4 regions of the Chryseobacterium lathyri genome follow, and region 1 is predicted to be linked to each of the others. Evidence: riboswitches for the same ligand, from Rfam matches in the RefSeq annotation. Region 1 holds a riboswitch; each other region holds the start of a gene.
The links. A riboswitch is a leader RNA that binds a small molecule or an ion and turns the genes downstream of it on or off. The one in region 1 is predicted to bind cobalamin.
Positions count from the first base shown of each region.

Region 2: another riboswitch for cobalamin. It lies ahead of LC418_RS04080 (TonB-dependent receptor plug domain-containing protein); the one in region 1 lies ahead of metE (5-methyltetrahydropteroyltriglutamate--homocysteine S-methyltransferase).
Region 3: another riboswitch for cobalamin. It lies ahead of LC418_RS16475 (TonB-dependent receptor plug domain-containing protein); the one in region 1 lies ahead of metE (5-methyltetrahydropteroyltriglutamate--homocysteine S-methyltransferase).
Region 4: another riboswitch for cobalamin. It lies ahead of LC418_RS15935 (acyl-CoA thioesterase); the one in region 1 lies ahead of metE (5-methyltetrahydropteroyltriglutamate--homocysteine S-methyltransferase).

Region 1 is NZ_JAHXYG010000003.1:606,974-610,097, reverse strand. Features, by position in the region: gene LC418_RS12165 (Lrp/AsnC family transcriptional regulator) at 1-37, opposite strand, end outside; gene LC418_RS12160 (carboxymuconolactone decarboxylase family protein) at 143-607, shown strand; gene LC418_RS12155 (Lrp/AsnC family transcriptional regulator) at 666-1,127, opposite strand; cobalamin riboswitch at 1,282-1,467, shown strand; gene metE (5-methyltetrahydropteroyltriglutamate--homocysteine S-methyltransferase) at 1,643-3,124, shown strand, end outside.
Region 2 is NZ_JAHXYG010000001.1:900,591-903,714, forward strand. Features, by position in the region: gene LC418_RS04070 (cytochrome-c peroxidase) at 1-118, shown strand, start outside; gene LC418_RS04075 (transporter) at 121-1,062, shown strand; cobalamin riboswitch at 1,255-1,439, shown strand; gene LC418_RS04080 (TonB-dependent receptor plug domain-containing protein) at 1,606-3,124, shown strand, end outside.
Region 3 is NZ_JAHXYG010000005.1:129,960-133,083, reverse strand. Features, by position in the region: gene LC418_RS16475 (TonB-dependent receptor plug domain-containing protein) at 1-1,442, opposite strand, end outside; cobalamin riboswitch at 1,474-1,648, opposite strand; gene LC418_RS16470 (cytidine deaminase) at 1,975-2,457, opposite strand; gene namA (NADPH dehydrogenase NamA) at 2,555-3,124, shown strand, end outside.
Region 4 is NZ_JAHXYG010000005.1:11,528-14,651, reverse strand. Features, by position in the region: gene LC418_RS15945 (XAC2610-related protein) at 1-429, shown strand, start outside; gene LC418_RS15940 (HD domain-containing protein) at 440-1,030, shown strand; gene LC418_RS15935 (acyl-CoA thioesterase) at 1,182-1,565, opposite strand; cobalamin riboswitch at 1,683-1,861, opposite strand; gene LC418_RS15930 (hypothetical protein) at 1,914-2,711, opposite strand; gene LC418_RS15925 (GEVED domain-containing protein) at 2,945-3,124, shown strand, end outside.

The DNA of each region.
Region 1 (3,124 bases):
AGATTTTATAATCAAAATCGTCTAAAACTATTTTCATTGTATTTTTAGATTAAATCAGTAGAAATAATCAAAATTATAAAATTTAACCATTAAATCCATTTTAAAACTATATGAATTAGACAGAAATTTGACATAAAAAAATATGACAACAATTGAATTTTCAGACAATGGAAATACACCATTTGAAAAACTTATTGGCCATAACACTGAAATACTATACCACTGGAACAGACTTGAAGAGACTTTCTTCAAAAATACCAGTTTAGACTCTGATTTACTGGAACAGATCCGAAGAACACTTGCATTTGGCAATGGCTGTGAATACTGCATGGTAAAAGGCGGAAGACCCGATTTCAGCCAGTCAGATCTTAAAATTTCTGTAGCCGTAAGCTTCGCAGAGCTATTCTCTAAAGATCACCGTTCCATACTCAAGAGCCATTTCAGCATGTTGAGAGAATTCTTTTCCGAAAAAGAAATTTCGGAGCTCTGCACCTTTATCAGTTTTATCAGTGCTTCCCAAAAACTGGGAAAAATATTTAATCTGACTGAAGAATATCAACAAAATGCAGTAGTGAGAATGGAGCAGTTAATTTTATTTAAAGATTGAAAAATGTAATGATTTAAAAAATTATAATGGCAGTATCCTATGGGTGCTGCTTTTATTTTTAAATACTTACTCCGTGAATATTTTTAACCTCGGCCATCACAAAAGTGCTGTGTGCACTTCCTATAGAATCTAATGAACCCAGCGTATTGAACACAAAGTCCTGGTAATGTTTCATATCTCTTACCTGAACTTTCAGGAGAAAATCGAAATCTCCTGAAATATTATAGCATTCAGCAATTTCATCAATCTGTAAGATATCTTCAACAAACTGATTTCCTACAGAACGGTCATGGATTTTAAGTTTAATCTGGCAAAAAACAGTAAACCCACGGTTCAGCTTTTCTGCTTCCAGTACAGCTGCATAATGCTTGATATATCCTTCCTGCTCAAGTCTTTTCATCCGTTCGAAAACAGGTGAAGGTGAAAGATTGACTTCTTTTGCAATCTCTTTTACAGTCAATTTAGCATTCTTTTGCAGGATTCTGAGCAATTGAAGATCCCTTTCGTCAAGTCTTTCCACAGAATAATATTCTTTTTGAGGTTATGTTTTTCAAATTTACAGAATTTTTAACTTTAAAATAAGACCAAAACAAAATAATATTCCTAATTTTTGCAAATTAACCAATCAATTCACTTTAATCAATACCTTTGACATAGATTTTGTTCTTTAACATACTTCATCAAACAGAAGAGGTTTTACATAACGTAGATTAATAGGGAATCGTATGAGAATCACGAGCTGTCGCGCAACTGTAAGTAACACGACAAAGGTTTTTATCCAAGTATATCCACTGCCAGAAGCGGGAAGGATGATAAAAACTGTTACAAGTCAGGAGACCTGCCTATTCTGAATTGACAATGCTTTCGCGGTCTGAAGCTTCAGCTCATATAGATGATACTTTGAACGTCCCTGCATTACCGGGAAATTACGTCCTCACTGTATCCATTTATATCTTAAAATTCTTTCCAAACAGCATTGCGGAGCATCTAAAAGAGCCTTTAAAATACTAATTGTCTAATTTAAAGTTTAAAAACATGCAAACGCACATTCTTGGCAGCCCGCGTATTGGCCGCCACAGAGAACTCAAAAAAGCCTGCGAACAGTATTGGTCAGGTAAAACATCATTAAACGAATTACTGGAAACCGGGAAAACCATTAGCCGGCAGAACTGGAAAATGCAGCAGGAAGCAGGAATTGACCTTATTCCCTGCAATGACTTTTCTTATTATGATCAGGTTTTGGACATGACTCTAGCTGTGGGAGCAATTCCCGAACGCCATAAAGAAATTGCCTCAAGAGCAGCCAATTCTGAGCTTGATCTATATTTTGGCATGGCAAGAGGCTACCAGAAAGACGGCCTCGACATTACCGCCATGGAAATGACAAAATGGTTTGATACCAATTACCATTACATCGTTCCTGAATTTCAGAAGAACCAGCAGTTCGGATTATTTTCCAAAAAGATCATCAGTGAATTCATCAGCGCAAAAGAAGCCGGAATAAATGCCAAGCCTGTGATATTAGGCCCTCTTACCTATCTTCTTCTGGGAAAAGAGAAAGAAGACGGGTTTGATAAACTGGACCTCATAGAAAATCTGCTTCCGGTATATATCGAAATTTTAAAAGAACTGGAAAACCATGATGCCACATGGATTCAGCTTGATGAACCTTTTTTAGGTCTGGATCTTACTGAAAAAGCAAGAGAAATCTACCCATCTGTTTATGCTGAAATCAGAAAACAGTTCCCGAATCTTACATTTATTCTTGCTACTTATTTTGAAGGTTTAAAAGACAACCTTTCATTAGCAGCTTCACTTCCTGTAGATGTCCTGCATATTGATCTGGTACGATGTCCTGAACAGCTGGATGAAGTTTTACGTACCATTCCTCAAACATTGAGTCTATCCTTAGGTATTGTAGATGGACGGAACATCTGGAAAAATAATTTTGAAAGATCTTTAAGCTTTATAGAAAAAGCGGTCAGCACCATTGGTTCAGACAGGGTTTTCATTGCCCCTTCATGTTCTCTGCTTCACTCTCCTTTTGATCTTGAACTGGAGACGAATGAAGAAACATTATCTCCTGAAATTAAGCAATGGATGGCTTTTGCCAAACAAAAAGTTGATGAAATTGTTACCTTGAAAAAGCTTGCTTCCGGAAAGGCAGATTACCAGGCTCTGCAACAGTATGCCGAAAATAAAAAAGCAATTGACACCCGTAAAATCTCAGCTTTGATCCACAATCAGGAAGTAAAAGACCGTACGGATGTAACAACTGAAGATGATGCAAAGAGAAACAGCCCGTTCAGCATAAGGAAAGAAGAGCAGCAAAAAGTTCTACAGCTTCCCTTATTTCCTACGACAACGATTGGCTCTTTTCCTCAAACTAAGGAAGTAAGGACATGGAGATCAAAATTTAAAAAAGGGGAACTGACCGCTGAACAATATGATGATCTTCTTAAAAAAGAGACAGAAAGAACCATCCGCTGGCAGGAAGAGATAGGTATTGATGTGCTG
Region 2 (3,124 bases), on a different contig from region 1:
GAAACAGAACGGGCATATCGGAATTGCGATGAATACACAGGAAAAGCAGTTTGTCATCGCCTTTTTGAAAACCTTATCTGATCAAAACTTTATTTCTAATCCAAAATTTGCAGAATGAGCATGAAAAAAATAATTTTTATACTGAGCCTGACATTATCATGGGGCTGTCAGGCTAAAACCATCAACGACAGTCTGTATATCGCAGATCCTATAAATAATATTATATTGGATGACTGTGATGCTTGCGGCTGTGCGGCAGGAAATGGTTCTTCCGGTTTTGAGTCTTTGCTGAACCCGCAGTTTATCGGGATCAAATATTTTGCCCAGCATTATAAAGCCAAAGAAAACCTTTTTGTAAAAGATCTTACACAGGATCAGTATTTCAATACCCTGCAGGTTTGGGGAAAAATTCCATTGACAGAAAAGCTGAGTGTATACGCCAGCCTGCCATTTCATTTTCATGAGAAGAGAACAATGCAGGGCGATATCAACATTAATGGAATCGGAGATCTGAACCTGATGGGAATTTACCGGATCCTCAGTTCCAAAGATCATTTCCATCAGCTCAACGGTGGTTTGGGGGTGAAAATTCCTTTGGGAAAATTTGATGAAAAAGGAGCTTCAGGAGTCAATCCAAGTTTTCAACTGGGAACGGGAAGCTGGGATTATCAGGCTGCTTTGAACTATAAGTTTCAAAAGAATAAACTGGCTGTACTGATCAACACAGATTACACCGTAAAAACCGAAAACAAAAAGAATTACCGTTTTGGAAACCAGTGGAATTATGCCGCAACAGGTTTTTATCAGCTTGCAGGAAATGAAAAGACCATTTTCTCTGCCAAAGGCGGACTTCAGGGCGAAGTCTATGATAAAAACAAACAGTTTGACGAGGTATTGCCCAAAACAGCCGGAAGCGCTTTATATGGAAAAGTCGGTTTTGAGGCTTCTTATAAAAAGTTCAGCCTGGGTGGAGAAGTCATGCTGCCTGCTTATTCCAATCTGGCAAGCGGGGACATTGAAGCAAAATCCAGGTTCAGTGTTTTTATCAATTTTGGAATTTAATATAATGGCCAAAGCCACCAGGTACAGATTGTTCAATCTTTAGTCTCGTAAAAATTTCAAACTTTAATCTAAAAAACAGGTGGCTGAGATTCCCGAGCCACCTGTTTTTAATACATCTTCTTAATATTTTCTTTTTTTCATAGTGTTGAGAATTAATTTATTATGCCGTTATTGCATATATTAAGTTATTTTCTATCTTTGCCGCAATCTGGTGCGCTGTAAAAAGCACTTAAAAGGGAACCTGGTGAAAATCCAGGACAGACCCGCTGCTGTAAGCTCCACATCAAAGTTTTTGAAGAGTATATCCACTGTTTTTTAATGGGAAGGATTTCAAAAACGGAGTAAGTCAGAAGACCTGCCAGAAGATAAACGTTTGATGCTTTCGTGGAATAAAGCTTAGGACAACAAGGATTCTGTGCAGTAACAGCTGCGCTTTATCTTTGCTATCTTATATCCATTAGCGTCAGCATTATTCTCAATGAGCTAATGGTCAGAAAATGTACTGCTTCACAGTTTAAAAAAGTTGTTATCACATTATTTGTGATGGCATCTCAACTTATATTCTCTCAATCCGGAGACACCATCAGGGAGAAAACCATTCTTCCTATCCAGCTTTACAAAAAAGATTTTAAAGAAATTCTTCCTGCACAGGTACTTTCCGGAGAACAGCTTGAAAGACTGAACAGTCAGTCGGTGGCCGATGCCTTACGGTATTTTTCGGGAGTTCAGATCAAAGACTATGGTGGGATGGGCGGCCTGAAAACTGTTAATATCCGGAGTATGGGAAGCCAGCATGTGGGTGTTTTCTATGATGGTATCCAGCTGGGAAATGTTCAGAACGGAATCGTGGATCTTGGAAAGTTTTCACTGGATGATCTTGAAGCGATTTCTTTGTATAACGGTCAGAAAAGTGAAATTTTTCAGCCGGCAAAGGATTTCGGATCTTCCGGATCTATTTATCTTCAGCCTAAAATACCAGTTTTTAAAGGGAATCAGAAGACCAACTTAACGGTGAAGCTGAAATTAGGCTCCATCAGTTTATTTAATCCTTCCTTCCGTGTGGAACAGAAGCTTTCAGAGAGAATTTCGGCAAGTTTCAGCTCGGAATTTGTACAAAGCGATGGGTTGTATAAGTATAAATACGAAAAGAAAAATTCTGATGGATCTGTTGCCAATGATACCATTGCAAGAAGATATGATTCCTACATCCGGGCGAAACGTTTTGAAGGCGCCTTAAACGGAACCATTAATGATGGAAGCTGGAGCGTACGCGGCTACGGCTATATTTCCGATCGTGGAGTTCCCACAGCCATTGTTAATAATAATTTCACCCCTAAAGGTCAGCAGATGCTGGATGAAAACTATTTTGTTCAGGCCAGTTTCCGTAAAAAGCTGTTCCCAAAATTTGAAACTCAGTTCAAGGCTAAATTTGCCTATGATTACACCCGTTTTTTAGATACGGTGAATGTGGCAACAACCGTTCTGCCCATAGATAATTCTTATGTTCAGAGGGAACTGTATTTTTCCAACTCCAATATCTATTCTATTAATCAAAACTGGGATGTAAGTGCGAGCTTTGATTTTCAGTATAATAATCTCAATGCCAGTCTGAGAGATTTTTCATACCCTACACGATATACTTCACTCGTTGCTTTTGCTACAACCTATCAATGGAACCGGTTTAAATTTTTGGGAAGTATTCTCGGAACTTTCGTTCATGAAAACGTGAAAATGAATGCAAAATCTCCCGATAAAACCGAATGGGCCCCTTCCGCTTTCCTGAGCTATCAGCTTTTAAAATCCAAAGAGCTTACCGTAAGGGCCTTCTACAAAAGAGTCTTCAGGATGCCTACTTTCAATGATCTGTATTACACCATGATCGGAAATGTCATGCTGAAACCTGAATACACAAATCAGTACGATGTAGGTTTTACCTACGAGAAGCTCTTTGACCATCAATTTTTTAAAGGTATTTATGTGAAAGTGGATGGCTATTATAATGAAGTTGAGAACAAGATTATCGCTGTTCCTACCACCAATCTTTTCAGATGGATGATGGTGA
Region 3 (3,124 bases), on a different contig from region 1:
CCGTAAGATTCAACTTTATACGTATTCACAGGTGCCCAGTATCCATAAGGTGTAGGAAGCCAGTTGATGAGGTTTTTGATGTCCATATAATAAGGACTCAATGTAATTTTAAAATCTCCTAAGCTGAACTCATGGCTCATGTCAATATTCGTGGATGTTTCAGGAAGCAAATTCAGATTTCCTCCCGGCTGCCAGTAAAGATCATTAAAAGAAGGATATCTGAAGTTTCTTGAAAAACTGGCTCCCATACGATACCATTGTAAAGCATCCCATTTTCCCGAAAAAGAATACAGAAGCGGAGAAGAGATATCTTCCACAAAATCCTTCTTGATCCCGGCTTCAAAACGAAGCTCCTTCGTGGCAAAATACCTGATTAAGCCGGATAGGGAACCTACATTTCTGCTGATGACTCCAATTCCGGATTGATAACCTTCCCCTTTATTCACCTGAAATTCCCCGATAGCATTGATGTTGATCTTTGGAGTGATGAAATAGTTGAAATCATTTTTGAAAATATAATTCTTTCCTTCTGCACCGCTTGCTTTAGGCTGGTTAAGATCCGAAAAATACTGGAAATTATCTTCTGTATAAGCTGCTTTTAAGCTGTTTGAAAGATTACTTTTATTGATATCCCATGCGATCAGGCTTCTTAAAGTCTGCGCGTTATATTTTGTTCTGTTTCCGATTTGTTCAAAAACAGGATAATGCTGTGATGCATCGAACATCTGGTTCTGCCATGAAATAGTCTGGTGATCAGCAATTTTATAAGAAGCTCCGATGTTAACTGAAGTATTGTAATATCTGCCGTTAACATTATAAAATCCCGTACTTCCTACAACAAATTCAGGAACTTTATAATCATTCTGACTCGTTAAATAGCTCCCGGAAACTTTAACGCTTAATTTATCATTGCTGAATGAAGCCTGCAGAAAATTATTATAAGTATCAAAAGAGCCCGCCTCCGAATAAACAGAACCTTTGAAGCCCCTGTTGAAATCCAAAATATTATTTAAATGAATACTTCCTCCAATAGCTCCGCTGCCATAAACAACACTTCCGCCACCCGCTTTTATATCAATCTGATCATATCCGAAAAGTGGAATATTATTCACATCTCCTTGCCCCAAAAAGCTGGAATTAATGTTGATTCCGTTCCACACAAAAGCAGTCTGCTGAGCTGTTGTTCCCCTAAATGAAGGAGAAGAAACCGCCCCACGGCCATTTTCTTTCACATAAATAGAAGACTGAAAGCGTAAAAGTTCAGAAAGATTGGCTGAGTTTTTCTCGAGATCTTTTGGAGTGATCGTACGTACCGGATGGAAAAGCTTTACCTTGCTCATCTGGCTGTCGAAAATATAAATGGTGTCAACCGCCTTCTCCTGTCCGAAGAGAAAGCTGCCGTAAGACGAACAAAGTAGTAATAAAGACCTTTTTATATCCATACTATTTTACTTTTCCTCCGAAAGTAATACGTTTTTAGTTATAATTTTGGCAGGTCTCCTGACTTTCGCTTTCTGCACCTTCCCGTCTGAACAGTGGTTTTTTACAGAAATCTTATTGCGATTTACAGTTGCGGGGACAGTCTGGGAGTTACACCCAATTCCCTATTATTTCCAAAATGCTGGAAACCAAAATTTTTGCAAAGATAACTTTTTAAAATTATTGCGCAAAAAAGACAAAAAGTCAATTGTGAGTGGTCAATTGTGAATAGTGAATGGTGAATAGTGAATTTTGCTTCGCAGGGAAATTTTTAAAAAGTATAAATGATCAGTATTGAACATGACACTACAAAATTGAAAATAATCCTTAAATTAACAATTCACTTGTAAAATAAAATTGACCATTGACAAAAGTATGGTATTTGAAATCTTGATTTTTGGTTTTTGATTCTTAAAACTTTAATTCACCATTTACTTGCGAAGCAAAATTCACTATTCACATCAACCAAAATTTCCTATTCACAAAATTTCACCTTTACAAAAACGATGAATCAAAATAGAAAGGCAGCAAATCCTTAATAGAATGAACCTTTACTACTTCATCATTCATGCTTGAAAAATAAAGGATGATGTTTTCGTTCTGTTTCGTTTCATATTCTATCAGGCTTTGCCTGCAGGCTCCACAAGGTGGAATCGGAGGATTTTTCTCATGAAATTCCTTAGGCCCCCCAACGACAAAGATCTTTTTCACCTTGACATCCGGAAAATTGGCTGCCACCCAGAAAAGAGTCGTTCTTTCTGCACATAACCCCGATGGATAGGCTGCATTCTCCTGGTTGTTGCCGGAATAAATTTCACCGTTTTCCAGTAAGACGGCACATCCTACAAGGAAATTCGAATAGGGCGCATAAGCATTTTCACGGGCTTGTATTGCTCTTTCAAATAAGGTTTTTTCTATATCGTTCAGTTCACTGCTGTTTTTAAAATGCTCGTAACTGATCTGTATGTCTTTTTTCATATATTAGTAAGACTAAAAAGGGGCCAAATTTACTTCTTTTTCATCACTTCGACAATGTTTTTTTTATTCATCATTAAATTGAAAATCAAAAAGTAAAATGTTATACACACCAATAAAATTTAGAAATATAGAATTGAAAAATAGATGGGTAATGTCTCCCATGTGTATGTATTCATGTGAAAATGGATTGGCTAATGATTTCCATTTTGTACACTACGGAAGCAGATCTCAGGGCGGAACCGGACTTATCATGGTTGAAGCCACCGGAGTAGAGCCTCGTGGAAGAATTACCAACCACTGTATGGGTATCTGGAATGATGAGCAGGCAGAAGAACTTAAGAAAATTGTTGATTTTGTCCATTCCCGTTCAGAAAGTAAAATAGGGATCCAGCTTGCCCACGCCGGAAGAAAAGGTTCCACATGGAATAACCTGCAGATTCCTGTTGAAGAAGGTTGGGAAACCGTTGCACCTAGTCCTATTCCTTATCATCCTACTGAAAGGATTCCGCATGTTCTGACTGCTGACGAGATTAAGGAACAGGTACAGAATTTTAAAGAAGCAGCAAAAAGAGCTGTAAAAGCCGGTTTTGATATGATAGAAATTCACGGTGCACACGGATACCTTATCCACCAGTTTTTATCACCGCTTTCCAATATCAGGACAGAT
Region 4 (3,124 bases), on a different contig from region 1:
TCAAGCACCAGTGTAACAACACTAACCCACGGAATGGTCCATGATAATCCTGTGGTTTTTGGAGATTTCAATTTTGACGGGACGGAAGATGTAGCCATAAGAAACGGCAGTGGCGGAAACTATGGCAGTGCTTCTTTTGATGTGTATGTATTTAATTCCACAAAGAAAAAATTTGTTCTGAGTAAAGAACTTACTGAAATTGCCAGCTCCTATCAGGGAATGTTTGACGTAGATTCCAAACGAAAACGATTGACCACTTATGCCAGATCCGGTGCATCTCTACATTACACCTACGAATATCAGGTGATTCCCAACAAAGGATTGGATCTGGTTTACGAAAAAATCAGTGATTTCAGTGATGAAAAAACGAAAGTGACTGTTAGAGAAAAGATTAATAATAAATGGATCGTTAGAAAATCATCCAAATAATAAAAAAGAAATGAAAATACAAAAGGAGATCGATTTTATCCTGGCAGTTGATGCCCTGAAAAACGTACAGAGAAGAAATTACAATGCCGATGATTCCAGAAGGGAAAATACGGCCGAACACTCATGGCAGATCATTATTTTGGCGCAGATCCTTTATCCGTATGCTAAAAACCGTGCAGATATTGATCTTTTAAGGGTCATAAGAATGCTTTCCATTCATGATTTAGTGGAAATAGAAGCAGGAGATACTTTCCTTTTTGATGAACAGGCGATGGTAGGAAAATTCGAAAGGGAAAAGATTTCAGCGCAGAAAATCTTTGGAATCCTTGATGAACCTTTGCGTGCCGAGTTCTTTGAATTATGGCTTGAATTTGAGGAAGAAAAAACGCCGGACGCTATTTTTGCCTGCGCCATTGACCGTATCATGCCGTTTATCTTAAATTCACACACTTCAGGAAGAAGCTGGACGGAAGCCGGTGTGACTGAAAAGCAGATTAGAAACATGCTGGAAAATGCTATTAGAAGGGCATCGGATGAGATGGGAGAGGCCTTTGAGACATTACTGATCAGAAGCTTGGATACTGACAAGGTTGTTCGGTAGATTTATCGCAAAAAAAATTAAAATTAAAACTGCTGTTTTTTAAGATAAACAAGAGCGTTTCACTTATCAGAATAATACAATTTTACAAATACAATTTTTTTTTACCTTATAAAGGGTTTCGGGCGGCCAAAGGCCGCCCGAAACTTATTCTCTACATTATTCTTATCGGTTTTTTAAACTCATCAATCGCTACAAAAGTGAAATCACCCACAATGGCTCTTTCTCTTTCATACGAGTACATTTGCTCCGTATAGATTTCTACATTCACTTTCATACTGGTTTTTCCGACATAGTCAACTTTTCCGATCAGCTCTACAATGGTTCCTGCAGGGATAGGCTTTTTAAAATCGATCTTATCGCTGCTTACAGTTACCACTCTTTTTCTTGCAAAACGGGTTGCAGTGATAAAAGCTACTTCATCCATCAGCTGCATGGCAGTACCTCCGAAAAGAGTGTCATAGTGATTGGTAGTGTTGGGAAAAACCGCTTTAAAAATTCTGGTCTCGGATGCTGCAATTCTTTCTTCTGTAGTCATATTTCATTATTAATTAATGCGAAATGAAATAATATCAAAATAACAGAACAGTGACAGGAATCATGGAGAATCCCTGAAGCAGTCCATCAGATCAATAAACTTCAAATCGCGAAAGTTTCTTGTTTAAAGAAATAGGCAGGTCTCCTGACTTGTAACATCTTTTATCTCCTTCCCGTGCCCTGCACAGTGGATCCTTGATAAAGACTTCAGTTACTTACAGTTGCGCGACAGTCCGTGATTTTCACACGGTTCCCTTTTAATCTGCGTTAAGCAGAACCAATTTCTGTGATGAATTAGCGTTAAACTTTTTCAGGGCAAAAATAAGAATATTACTGCGAAAAACGACAATTATTCCGGACTATTGTAAATAATCTGGCTCATTACCTTTCCTTCCTTGATGGTCCAAAGTGTGACATATCTGTTTTCACCAGAGCTATTGATCATATAAAGATAGATGTGATCATTGTCAAGAGCCGTTACTCCGACATTATTGAAATCCATGGTAGGCTGGAACATATTTTTAATAGCTTCCCTTACAAAAACAGAACCTCTTCCCGGCTGTTGTACTCTGATGGACTTAATCTCAGTCATCCCTTCCGGAAGCCCGTCTTTAATTCCCCATGGTTTTACTTTATCAATCGTAAGGATCTTTCCATCCGTATCTTTTTCCTGCTTTCTGTAACCGGCATTGGACGGATAAACGTCAATAACCACCTTGGTTCTTTGTGAAGTCGGTATTTTTGGATTGCTGTTGTCTGTGAAGATTAGTGATTTCCCGTTCTTGGATTTAGAAGGTGTAAACTGAGGAAGCTGGTCTATAAAGGCAATACGCCCTTTATTTACCATCCCTTCCTTCTCAAGATTCTCATATCTTACAAAAGGTTTTTCCTCATCCTGCTTTTCAGGATATTTAATCCATACCCATTCCGTTTCTCCGGGTGCAGGTTTTACATAAACAAATACATCCCCTTTACGCATCCGGATCTTGTCTACGATTTTTCTGTAGTCATCCTTATGGACGCGCACGTTGGCGTAGCCTTCTTCAGCTTTTACAACACCAAAAGGAACCTTATTCTGTCCCTTGACAAATGCCAAAGAAAAAAGGCTGAAAGCGGAGAGGTACAATGCTTTGTTTATGGAAATCATTTGATGAAAATTTTTGATCCCTCAAATATATAAATTAAATGTTTTTTTGATCAGTAAAATATAACAGTATTTGATTAAAATGATCAATATGTTCTAAAAAAGTTATTATCTGATCAGAAAATAATAAATTTTTTTGTGTAAAACGTTTCAAATGGAGTATTTATTAATTAAAATTTAATAATATGTAAATAATTTAAACTATTTTTCAAACGAAAATCCATACACAAATAAATATGATCAAAAACCTACTTTTTATGCTTCTGCTTTTTTCAGGTGCAGTACAATTTCAGGCAGCCAGTAGAATAGACAATATGTGCGCAGAATCTGCCTTTACTGTTCCGATGAATTTAGCAGCTTCCAATATCAGTTTTACTTCTGCACATATCACCTGGGATCCTATACCGGGAGCTACA